Regions from separate parts of the Clostridium omnivorum genome, predicted to be linked through region 2. Evidence: riboswitches for the same ligand, from Rfam matches in the RefSeq annotation. Region 2 holds a riboswitch; the other holds the start of a gene.

Region 1 (5,361 bases), 350 kb from region 2:
TGGCAATGAAAAATTTAACGCTATGGATGAGGCAAATTAGTTTGGAGGGGTACTAAAATGAAATTTTTTAGGATAATGAACAGTAGAATATTTATTACTTCAACTTTGCTCCTAATACAGCTTATTTGGTTTATTCTTTTTCTAATTAGACTAACAAACTATTATGCTTGGATAAATGCTGCATTTTCAATATTAAGTATTTTGATTGTCTTATATATTATTGGAAATGATGAAAATGCTTCCTATAAGATTGCTTGGATTATTCTAATAATGGTACTGCCTTTGTTCGGAGGCCTTTTTTATCTATTCTTTGGTAACAAAAGGCCCTCTAAAGTAATGCAGCTGCGCCTAAGTAGAGAACATAAAAAATCAATTGATTTGATGAAGAAAGAAAGTAGTATTCTTAAAGAAATAGGTGATTTAGATCAGCGTGTTCAAGGAACTTGCAGATATCTGCAAGAAAAAAGCTTTTATCCGGCTTATAAGAATTTAGAAACTACCTACTATCCTTTAGGAGACATCATGTACAAAGATATGCTTTTAGAATTAGAAAAGGCTAAATATTTTATATTCCTTGAGTATTTTATCATTGAAGAAGGAATCATGTGGAATAGTATACTTGAAATACTCACTAGAAAAGCAACCGAAGGTGTAGATGTGCGAATGATATATGATGATGTAGGGTCTCTTTTCTTGCTTCCAGGTGATTTTGAAAGAAAGATGGAAAAAAGGGGAATTAAATGCATGGCATTTAATAAGTTTAGACCAATTCTTTCTATGGTAATGAATAATCGAGATCATAGAAAGATTTTAGTTATTGATGGAAACATAGCTTTCAATGGAGGTATCAATCTAGCAGATGAATATATTAACGAAAAGAAAAAATATGGTCATTGGAAGGATACAGGTGTAAAAATAAAGGGAGATGCAGTTTGGAGTTTTACATTGATGTTTTTAGAAATGTGGAATACGTTTAGGAAAAGTACGGATATTCTAGAAAACTATAAATCTGATCATAGTTATGAGGAAAGTCTAGAATATGATGGCTATGTGCAGCCATTTTCAGATTCACCTTTTGATGATGAAACAATTGGACAAAACATTTATATAGAATTATTATCACAAGCAAAAAGGTATATTTATATTTTTACTCCTTATCTCATTATTGATAATGAAATGAAATCTGCTCTTTGTATGGCAGCTAAAAGGGGAGTAGATGTTAGAATTGTTACACCAGGTATTCCAGATAAAAAAATTGTTTATAGGCTTACCCGATCCAATTATGCACCTCTTCTAAAGGCTGGAGTTAAAATATATGAGTATTCTCCAGGATTTCTTCATGCTAAAAGTTATGTTTGCGATGATGAATTTGCAGTAGTAGGGACTATCAACATGGATTTTAGAAGTTTATATTTGCACTTTGAATGTGGAACCTTTATGTATAGAACTAAAGCTATAATGGATTTAAAGAAGGACTTTGTAGAAACAATTATAAAAAGTAAGGGGATAAATATAAATGACTGCAGGCATGGATTTTTTGGCACACTATTTGATGCCGTGCTTAGGATGTTTGCTCCACTTTGTTAATTAATTTATAAATACTACAATGCAAAAAAGTAACCAACTAGAAATGACTATAATTTTGAGATAGGTCCGCTTTCATTCTGTATTAAGTAGCAATATTTGTAATCAGAATTTATGTCTATTGAATAATATATAAACATAGTATATAATCAAAGTAGAATTTAATATTTGTTTTAGGTACATTAAGTTTAATAGGGAAAGTGGTGAAAATCCACTACAGCCCCCGCTACTGTATACGGAGACGAATTTCGACCACTGGCTTTTATGCTGGGAAGGTGAAAGGAGGGAGACCCGTGAGTCAGGAGACCTGCCTAAAATCAAAAGCTAATCCTTCGGTGGGAAGGGAAATGGCATAGCATTTTAGACACATGATTAAGCTGATTTTAGCATTTTCAGTATGTGGGAAATTTGTGATTGTTAGACCTCTACCTCAAAAGGGTAGGGGTTTTTTATTTTGTAAAAAATTGTAGAATTTTTCTGCAAGCATGGCAAAAGACCATTATATTAATATCAGAAAAAGGATAAATTAAGTTTTGGAGTTGATAGAATGTTACAGCTTATCGGTATTAAAAGTAATTGCACCGTTGAAATCAGAGAAAAGCTTTCAATAATACCTAAGCATAGTGAAAGAACAATTAATGAGCTTCTAGGATTATGTAAAGAAGTAGTGGTACTAAGTACATGTAATAGAACGGAGATATATTTTGATTGTGAAATAAGCGATGAAGGTGTAGTAGAAGAGATTTTCATTAGATTAGGATGGAATAAAAAATTTATTAACTATATATTTCGAAAAAAAGAGGAAGAAGTAACTAAGCATTTAATGGAGCTTTCCTGTGGCTTTTATTCAAAAATTTTAGGTGAGGATCAAATACTAGGTCAGGTAAAAATAGCTTATGAAGAGTCCTTGAAGCTTAAGGCAGTAAGCAGAGATCTTCAACGTCTTTTTCAACTAGCCATAACTTGTGGAAAGGAATTTAGAGATAAGGCAGAACTTTATAAAATTCCAGTATCTTCCTCATCCATAGTTGTAAAGGAAGCATTAGCTAAAGGTGCAAAGAAGTTTATGGTTTTAGGTTATGGAGAAGTTGGGCAATTAACTTGTAAATATATTTTAGGCATCAATTTTGAAAGTTTGTATATAGTTGTTAGAAATGGAAGCTGCATTGATATTAATGATCATAGGATTAGAGTCATACCTTTTGAACAAAGAAAGTATCATTATAAGGATGTGGACTGTATTATAAGCTGCACATCGGCACCTCATACTGTAGTGTCAAAAAATGATATTCCTGATAAAAAATTAATTATATATGATTTAGCAGTGCCGAGAGACGTTGATAATGAGGTAGCCTCACTAGAACAGGTTGAAGTATATGATATTGATAAAATAAGCCTTATAGATGATGAAAATAAAAAAATAAGAGAACTAAAAATGAGCGAGTTTAAATACATAGTTGATAAATATATTAAGGAGTATAAAGATTGGCAGTGTATAAAGGAAATAACGCCTCAAATTACAAAGATAAAGATTACTGGAGAAAAAATATATAGCAAAAGATACAATACTTTTGTTAATAAAAAACATACTAAGGATAATGAAGTTTTGGCAAGAACTTTATTGAAGAGCACCTCTGATGCATATGTAAATAAAGCTATAGAGGTTTTAAAAGAAGAGTATTTGAAGGGTAGGGGTGAGGAATGCTTGAAAATAATACAGAGGATTTTTTGTCAACCGAGTTAGAGTATACTCATATTTCCTTGCTATCGTGTAAAACTAAAGTTCTCATTATAGGTGGAGGAAGAGCAGGGTATATAAAAGCTATGAGTCTTGCTAGTAAAGGCTGCAAAGTTTTTGTGCTTTCTGAAGAGTTTATATGTGATTTTGATAATTTATTAAATATGTCAAATGTGAGCATAATCAAAGGAAAATATGAATCAAGATTTATTCATGACAAACATTTGGTTGTAATAGCTGTAAATGATAAAAAGGTTAGAGAAAAGATTAAAGAAGATTGTGAAAAACTTTATAAGCTTTATTTAGACTGTACAGATTTTAAAGAAGGACAATTTGTTATGCCAGTACAAAGAAAAACAGAAAATGTTATCTTTAGTTTGAATACTAAGGGTGGAAACCCTAAAGCAGCTATATTTTTAGCGAATGTAATAGATAAAACTCTGAGTGAATATGATGAGTTTATTGAGTACATCTGCACTGTTCGTGAAGAGGCAAAGACTTTAAAATATAAGGATGAAATACTAAATTTTATTGTATCAGAGGATTTTAGATTCTTTTACGATAAGAATAAGCATAAAGAGGTATTAAGAATGTTTTTTAACAATTAATATTATGGAGGTAAATTATTTTGAGTTTAAAAATTGCTACAAGAAAAAGCAAGCTAGCTTTGGTACAAACTGAATCAGTTATTGATATGGTTAAAAATAAGTACGGCTTAGAGTGTGAAAAGCTTCTTGTTCAAACTGATGGGGATATAAGATTAGATATATCACTAGATAAGATAGGTGGTAAAGGTCTCTTTGTTAAGGAAATAGAACTAGCTCTTATGGAAGGAAAGGCAGATGCAGCAGTACACAGTATGAAGGACGTACCTTATGAGTTAAGCAGCATTTTTGAAATTGCTGCTATACCAGTTAGAGAGGACGTAAGAGATGTATTTGTGTCAATTAATGGAATTAGCTTTTTAGATCTTCCTAAGGCAGCTAGAATTGGAACCAGCAGTGTAAGAAGAGAGGCCCAGCTTAAGGCAATGAGGCCAGATATAGAAGTTGTACCTATAAGGGGTAATGTGCCCACTAGAATAGATAAGATGCAGAAAGAGAACCTAGACGGAATAATACTAGCAGCAGCAGGTCTTAAAAGACTTGATATGGAGTGTAAAATAACTAATTACTTTGATCCATATGAGTTTTTGCCTGCAGTAGGGCAGGGAGCTTTAGGAATTGAAATTGTAAGCAGCAGTGAACAAGGTGATATTTTTAGGGGACTAAATTGTCAAGAGATAGAAATGTGTGTAGCTGCTGAAAGAAGCTTTATGAGAAGACTAAACGGAGGCTGCCATATATCAATAGGTGCGTATGCAGTAATAGAAGGTAATCTAATGCGTATAGCAGGCATGTTCCAAGTGGGAGATAGGTTAATAAAGAAGGATATTGAAGGCAATCCAGAAGATTATATTGAGCTGGGTGAAGCCTTGGCAGAAAAAATAATAAGCAGCAGCTAGAGGAAAAGGAGTTACATATGAGTAAGGTTTATCTTATTGGTACAGGGCCAGGAGACGAAGAATTGATGACACTTAAAGCAGTGAGAGTGCTTAAAAAGTGTACAGCAGTAATGTATGACAGGCTGGCTGGAGGAAATGTTTTAAAGTATTTAAAGGATGACTGTAAAGTGTTCTATTGCGGCAAGGAACCAGGCTGTCATTATAAAACTCAGGATGAAATAAATGAGATGCTTGTTTTTCTTGCTAAGAGTGGACATGTTGTTGGAAGGGTAAAGGGTGGAGATCCTTATGTTTTTGGAAGAGGTGGGGAAGAAGCCTTAAGACTACGAGAAGAAAATATAGATTTTGAGGTTATACCTGGTGTTACCTCTGCAATATCTGTATTAAGCTATGCTGGCATTCCAGCTACCCATAGAGGATTATCTCAAAGCTTTCATGTTATAACTGGTATGAGTGCCTCAAAGCTTAAAATAGATTGGAGCAGTATTGCAACAGTAGAAGGAACATTAATGTTTTTAATGGGACTTGAAAATAT
Region 2 (5,361 bases):
ACTATACCCACAGGCAACAAGACCCATAATCAGCTTTTCAACATCAGTATTGTATAAATCTTTTATTCCATTTTCTTTTATATCCTTCATTGAATCTTGAATAAATTGCTCATTTGGCTTAATACCAAGCTTGCTTAAGCTTATAGCACTCCAAGCATCAGAAGTATTTTTTATATAATTTGAAGTTGCAGCTGTTTCAGTATCAATGCTTTTTACAACCTTTGTGTTATCTATTTCTACTACTTTGTTTGCATAAGCAGCATCAGAATAGTTCATGCTTGGTGAATTAACTCCATCAATAGTAAATGTACCTTTATCCATAACAACAGTTGGTATATCATTAGTTCTATACCCACTTATCTTATATGTATGCTGCCCCTTTGAAAGTCCAAAAGGTAAGTTTATTTCACCTTTATTATTAGTTGCCATTGGAAGCAAGTCATCTATAACCACAACAGCATTTGCTATTGGCATATTTGTATTAGTACCTACATAAGTTACAGGATCGTATTTTACATAATCATAGCTAAAAGTAATAGTAATATTTTCATTTTCTTTAACTATATTAGGTGTAAACTTTATATTATTAATATATGGAGTTTCATATGTTCCATAATATAAAACAATATAGTCACCTTCCTGTGGAATATATTGGTCCATACCTACATTTGGTGTTATTATCTTAGTAGAATTTTTTACATAATAGTTCCATCCGCTTGGATACTTGGCAGTTAAATCTCCAATAGTAGTGATATAAGTTGGATATTTAGGATCTGTTTCCATCTTTATATTATTATTTTGAAGAAGTGTCTTCACCATTTCAAAGGCGTTGGAACCCTTAATATCACCAGAAACCATAGTTGATGTTAAGCCTTCTATTCTTAAGTGCGCTGTTGGATTTTCTACAGCTTTAACTCTTAATCCAGCACCCATAAGCTGCATAGCTGTAATTAGAATAACCATTGTAATTGTGAAAATACTATTTAAAAATATTTTCTTTGTTTTCATTATATTTCCCCCTTTAAAAGTAATAATAATTTATATAAAAGTAGCTTTTATTTCAAATATGTAACTTTAAGTCTCTTTTTAAATCTGTCCATTACCTTATAGAAGCTGTCGTAGAATATAATACAAAATATAAAGCTGCTGACTGCATGCATTATATCAAAAGTTAAACCCGTAGCATAAGCTAGTGCAATGGTTTTAATATTAAGTGGTCTTATAAAGCCAATCACATGCCATAAGTTCATTATCCAATCAAACATGAAGCCATATAGAAAGCAAATTACTGAAAATTTTTCAGCAGAAGGCTTTTTTCCTTTTCCTATTAAGCCTGATATTGCTCCAACTAGCCCCCAGGCAAACATCTGCCATGGCGTCCATGGTCCTTGGCCAAGAAAAATATTAGAAATGAATCCTGCAGTACTTCCAATTAAAAAACCTTCATAAGGTCCGAAAACTAACCCTGATAATGCCACTAAAAATGTAGTTGGCTTTATATTGGGAAAAGCTGCAAATGCTGCTCTAGCAACTGCAGCAAAAGTACTAAGGGTTGCAATTACTGCAATTTCTTTTGTACCCATACTACTATTTTCAAAATAAAAATAACTAGCGGCTAGAATAATAATTACAAAGACTGTTATTATAAGAGAAAATTTTTCACTCCCTCCAAGCTTAATTGCCAAAATCATTAAAATCAGTGATGCTAAGAAAGTAAAATAAATATATAATTTTTTCATAATCATTTCCTTTACTGATTCTATAAAATTTGCGATATATCGCTGAGATTAAATAAGTCCGGGTTAATATCCCTAACCAATTTATTTATTGTTGTTGTATAATATATTCCATCTTTAAATATATCGTATTTACTTCCCTTAGAAACTATTTCTCCATTAAACATAAGGCAAAAGCTATTACAGTATTGTGAAGCAAACTCCATATCGTGTGTTACAAGGATTATTGTAGTTCCATTTTTGTTTAAATCCTTTAGAATCGTTCCTAGTAGTTTCTTAACTTCGCTATCCAAGCCTCTTGTTGGTTCATCTAATAATAAAACTTTTGGCCTTAATACTAACATTGCTGCTATAGCAACGCGCTGCTTTTCTCCGCCACTTAAATCCCTAGGATTTCTGTCTTTAAGTTCAGTAATCCCTAATGCATTTAAAGTTTCTTCAATGACAGATAAATCCTTAATCTCATGATTATCCAGTGTAAACTTCAATTCTTCATAAACAGTATCTTTATATAAATAATCATTTGGGTTTTGTGAAACATAGCCAATAGTTTGTGAAACCTGCTTTAGTTTCATTTTTTTAACTTCCTTATCATAGAGTTTTATGCTACCTGAATACTTTAAAAGTCCTGTAATCGCTTTTAGAAGTGTACTTTTTCCAGCGCCATTAGCACCTAATATACCCAAAAACTCTCCTTCTTTAATTTCTAAATCTGTATCCCTTAAAACATTATTTCCTTCATAACCACAGTTAAGATTATTAATATTAATGACGGCTTTATTATTTGAGCTTATGCTCTGCTGTTGGTTAATCTTTATATTTGCAGCCTTAAGCTCCTTTCTTGCCTCTTTAAAGCTCTTAGGCATCCTATCTATGTTTAAATGCTTAAATAATTTTAAATATCCAGGAAGAAATCTTAATAGATACTCATCCTTACTGTTGTACATTTCTTCCTTTGAACCAGCAAAAGAGATTTTACCTTCTTTAATAACTGCTATTTTATCCGCCAAATCAAACCATCTATCAATTCGCTGTTCAATAATAATCAATGTTATTCCAAGCTCTTCATTAATTTTTTTTATTAGTGCAGCTACTTCCTCAGCTGCAGCTGGATCAAGCTGAGAGGTTGGTTCATCTAAAATAATACATTTAGGCATATATGCAACTGCAGAAGTTATTGATACCTTTTGCTTTTGACCCCCAGAAAGGGTATTAATTTTTGTATATGCTAAGTCTAGTATATTTGAAAATTGAAGCGATTCCCAAACTCTTCTCTTTATCTGTTCTTCTGGTACTGAAACATTTTCAAGTCCAAAAGCTATTTCTCTATGTACAGTGTTCATTACTAGTTGTTTTTCAGGATCCTGAAAAACCATAGTTATTTCTTTAGCTCTGTCTTTATGCTCTATTTTATCAACCTCAGTATTATCAAGAGATACTTTGCCAGATATAGTACCACCATAAAAATTTGGAATTGAACCACATAAACACTTAGCAAGTGTTGATTTTCCTGAACCAGAACTACCTAATAACAGTAAAACATCACCTTTTTCAATAGATAAATTAATACTATCTAAAACATTTTTATTGCTTTCAGGATATTTATAACTTAATCCTTCAATATCTATATATGCCATCTTTTACTCCTTGATTTTATTAAAAGCTGTATTGAAATTAAAACTGTAAGTGCAGCTATAAATACTGCTGAAATGCTTAATGCGTTATACATTGACATATTCGTATATACATCATACTTAACTTTTCCAAGAATATCGAAAATCAAATATAATGCTACAAGTAATAGGCTATTGCCAATTAAAAAGTAGTCATTATGAAAAAACTTTTGTCTTTCATATACGCTTCTTTTTGAACTTAAAAAGCCTCTAATATATGCAGCCTCACCTATATCAAAAGATCCATCTAATGAACTTTCCAAAAGTATAGAAAGTATAGGAACATAGCTTTTCACTTTATCTTTTAAACTCTTTCCTTCATAATTTACTCCTCTTAAGCTATAAATTTCTTTAATGCTGTTAATTCTCTGTCTCATTATGGCAAAAAGCTTAAAGGATATCATTAAAATCAATGTAGATTTTGGAACTTTACTTGAAAAATAAGACACAGCTCTATCGGAATTAAGTAAAATTGAAATTATCATAAAAATGTAGATAATAAGCAACAGCTTAAAAGCTAGTATACTTCCATATATCAATGCTTCTAAAGTAAAACTTTTGTTACCAATTGAAAAAAGCTTACTTTTTCCTTCATCTACAAAAATAAAGTTAATTGATACCGTAACAATAAAGAAGGGTATAAAGTAAATAATTCCAAGCTTAAACTTGTCTATGCTTTTCCAAGAATAAAATATAATAAAACAAGTTATTAGAACAGCTCCTAAAATCACTGGATTATTAGTTAAAAATGTTAATATCAGCAGCGAGAAACATATAACAGCAACAGTTAATATATGTAGAGTGTTTTCTTTTTTCATATTTCCTCCGAAAAATAAAAAACCGAACTAGAAAAAGCCCGGCAATAAATTACCTAGCCTTCCCTCCGAAGGTGGATTATACACAAATTGCATAAGATATCCTGACTCACATTTCATCCTCCTGGTAACCTTCCCTGATAAAATCAAGTGGTTATATACCATTTGTCTATGATTACAGTAGCGGGGGCTGTTGTGGATTCAAACCACATTCCCTCATGCAATTTTTATTTCATTTTCAATACTAGCATAACATTATTAACTGCTTTTTTCAATAGTTAACCCTGTATAAAAAATATTAAGTTTATATATGGTTATACTATTAATAAATAAACAAGTAATTTAAACGGAGGTAACTAATATGACTATAACAAGTTTATCTTTATCTTATTATTTTCTAGGAGTATCAATTATTGCCCTAGCCTTTTTATTTTACTTTAAGACTTTAGTAATAAAAACCTCAAAAGAAAATGAAAGCAGAGACAAAATAATTGGTAATATGAAAGATCCAGATGCTTGGAGAAGCAGAAACAATAAAATGTCCTATGTATCTCTATTTTGGACCATTGTCTCACTAGCAGCCTTCATATATCTTAAATTTTTTATGGCTTCAAGGTTAATATCAATAATCTATTTAATTGTATATTTATTTGCAGTAGCTCTATCCTTGATACTTTTTGGCATTGGAAGGAAAAAGGCAACAAGTTAAAGCTCATTTTTTAATATATCTATAAAGCTTTTAACTATCATTGCCGTAAATCCCCATATAATATATTCTTGATACTTATAAAAATACTGCTTTAATTTTCCCTTACTAAACTTATAATTCTTCCCCCCCTGAATATAGTTGTAAGGAAAATCATCTTTTAAATTTGGACCTATTTCTAATTCATATAATAAGGGCTCATTATTTATAAAAAACTCCAAGGGCACTTTAAAAATATGATCAACTTCGTCCCTACTTGGCTCTTCAGGTATCCTTTTAAGCTTAGCTATAAAAGGATACATAATAGAGCCATAGGGACTTATAAAATAATCCATTTCACCAATGTATTCTAAATCCTTTTCTTCAACATTAAGTTCTTCCATTGTTTCCCTAATCGCTGCATCCCTTGCAGCCTCATTTGCTTCTATCCT

Evidence for each region. A riboswitch is a leader RNA that binds a small molecule or an ion and turns the genes downstream of it on or off. The one in region 2 is predicted to bind cobalamin.
Region 1: another riboswitch for cobalamin. It lies ahead of hemA (glutamyl-tRNA reductase); the one in region 2 lies ahead of bsdE14_RS18260 (energy-coupling factor transporter transmembrane component T).

The regions. Positions count from the first base shown of each region.
Region 1 is NZ_BRXR01000001.1:4,220,382-4,225,742, forward strand. Features, by position in the region: gene cls (cardiolipin synthase) at 58-1,587, shown strand; cobalamin riboswitch at 1,743-1,913, shown strand; gene hemA (glutamyl-tRNA reductase) at 2,132-3,328, shown strand; gene bsdE14_RS20010 (NAD(P)-dependent oxidoreductase) at 3,286-3,930, shown strand; gene hemC (hydroxymethylbilane synthase) at 3,951-4,826, shown strand; gene cobA (uroporphyrinogen-III C-methyltransferase) at 4,844-5,361, shown strand, end outside.
Region 2 is NZ_BRXR01000001.1:3,869,968-3,875,328, reverse strand. Features, by position in the region: gene bsdE14_RS18275 (DUF4430 domain-containing protein) at 1-1,008, opposite strand, end outside; gene bsdE14_RS18270 (ECF transporter S component) at 1,056-1,739, opposite strand; gene bsdE14_RS18265 (ABC transporter ATP-binding protein) at 1,760-3,373, opposite strand; gene bsdE14_RS18260 (energy-coupling factor transporter transmembrane component T) at 3,361-4,227, opposite strand; cobalamin riboswitch at 4,302-4,480, opposite strand; gene bsdE14_RS18255 (hypothetical protein) at 4,586-4,933, shown strand; gene bsdE14_RS18250 (NUDIX hydrolase) at 4,930-5,361, opposite strand, start outside.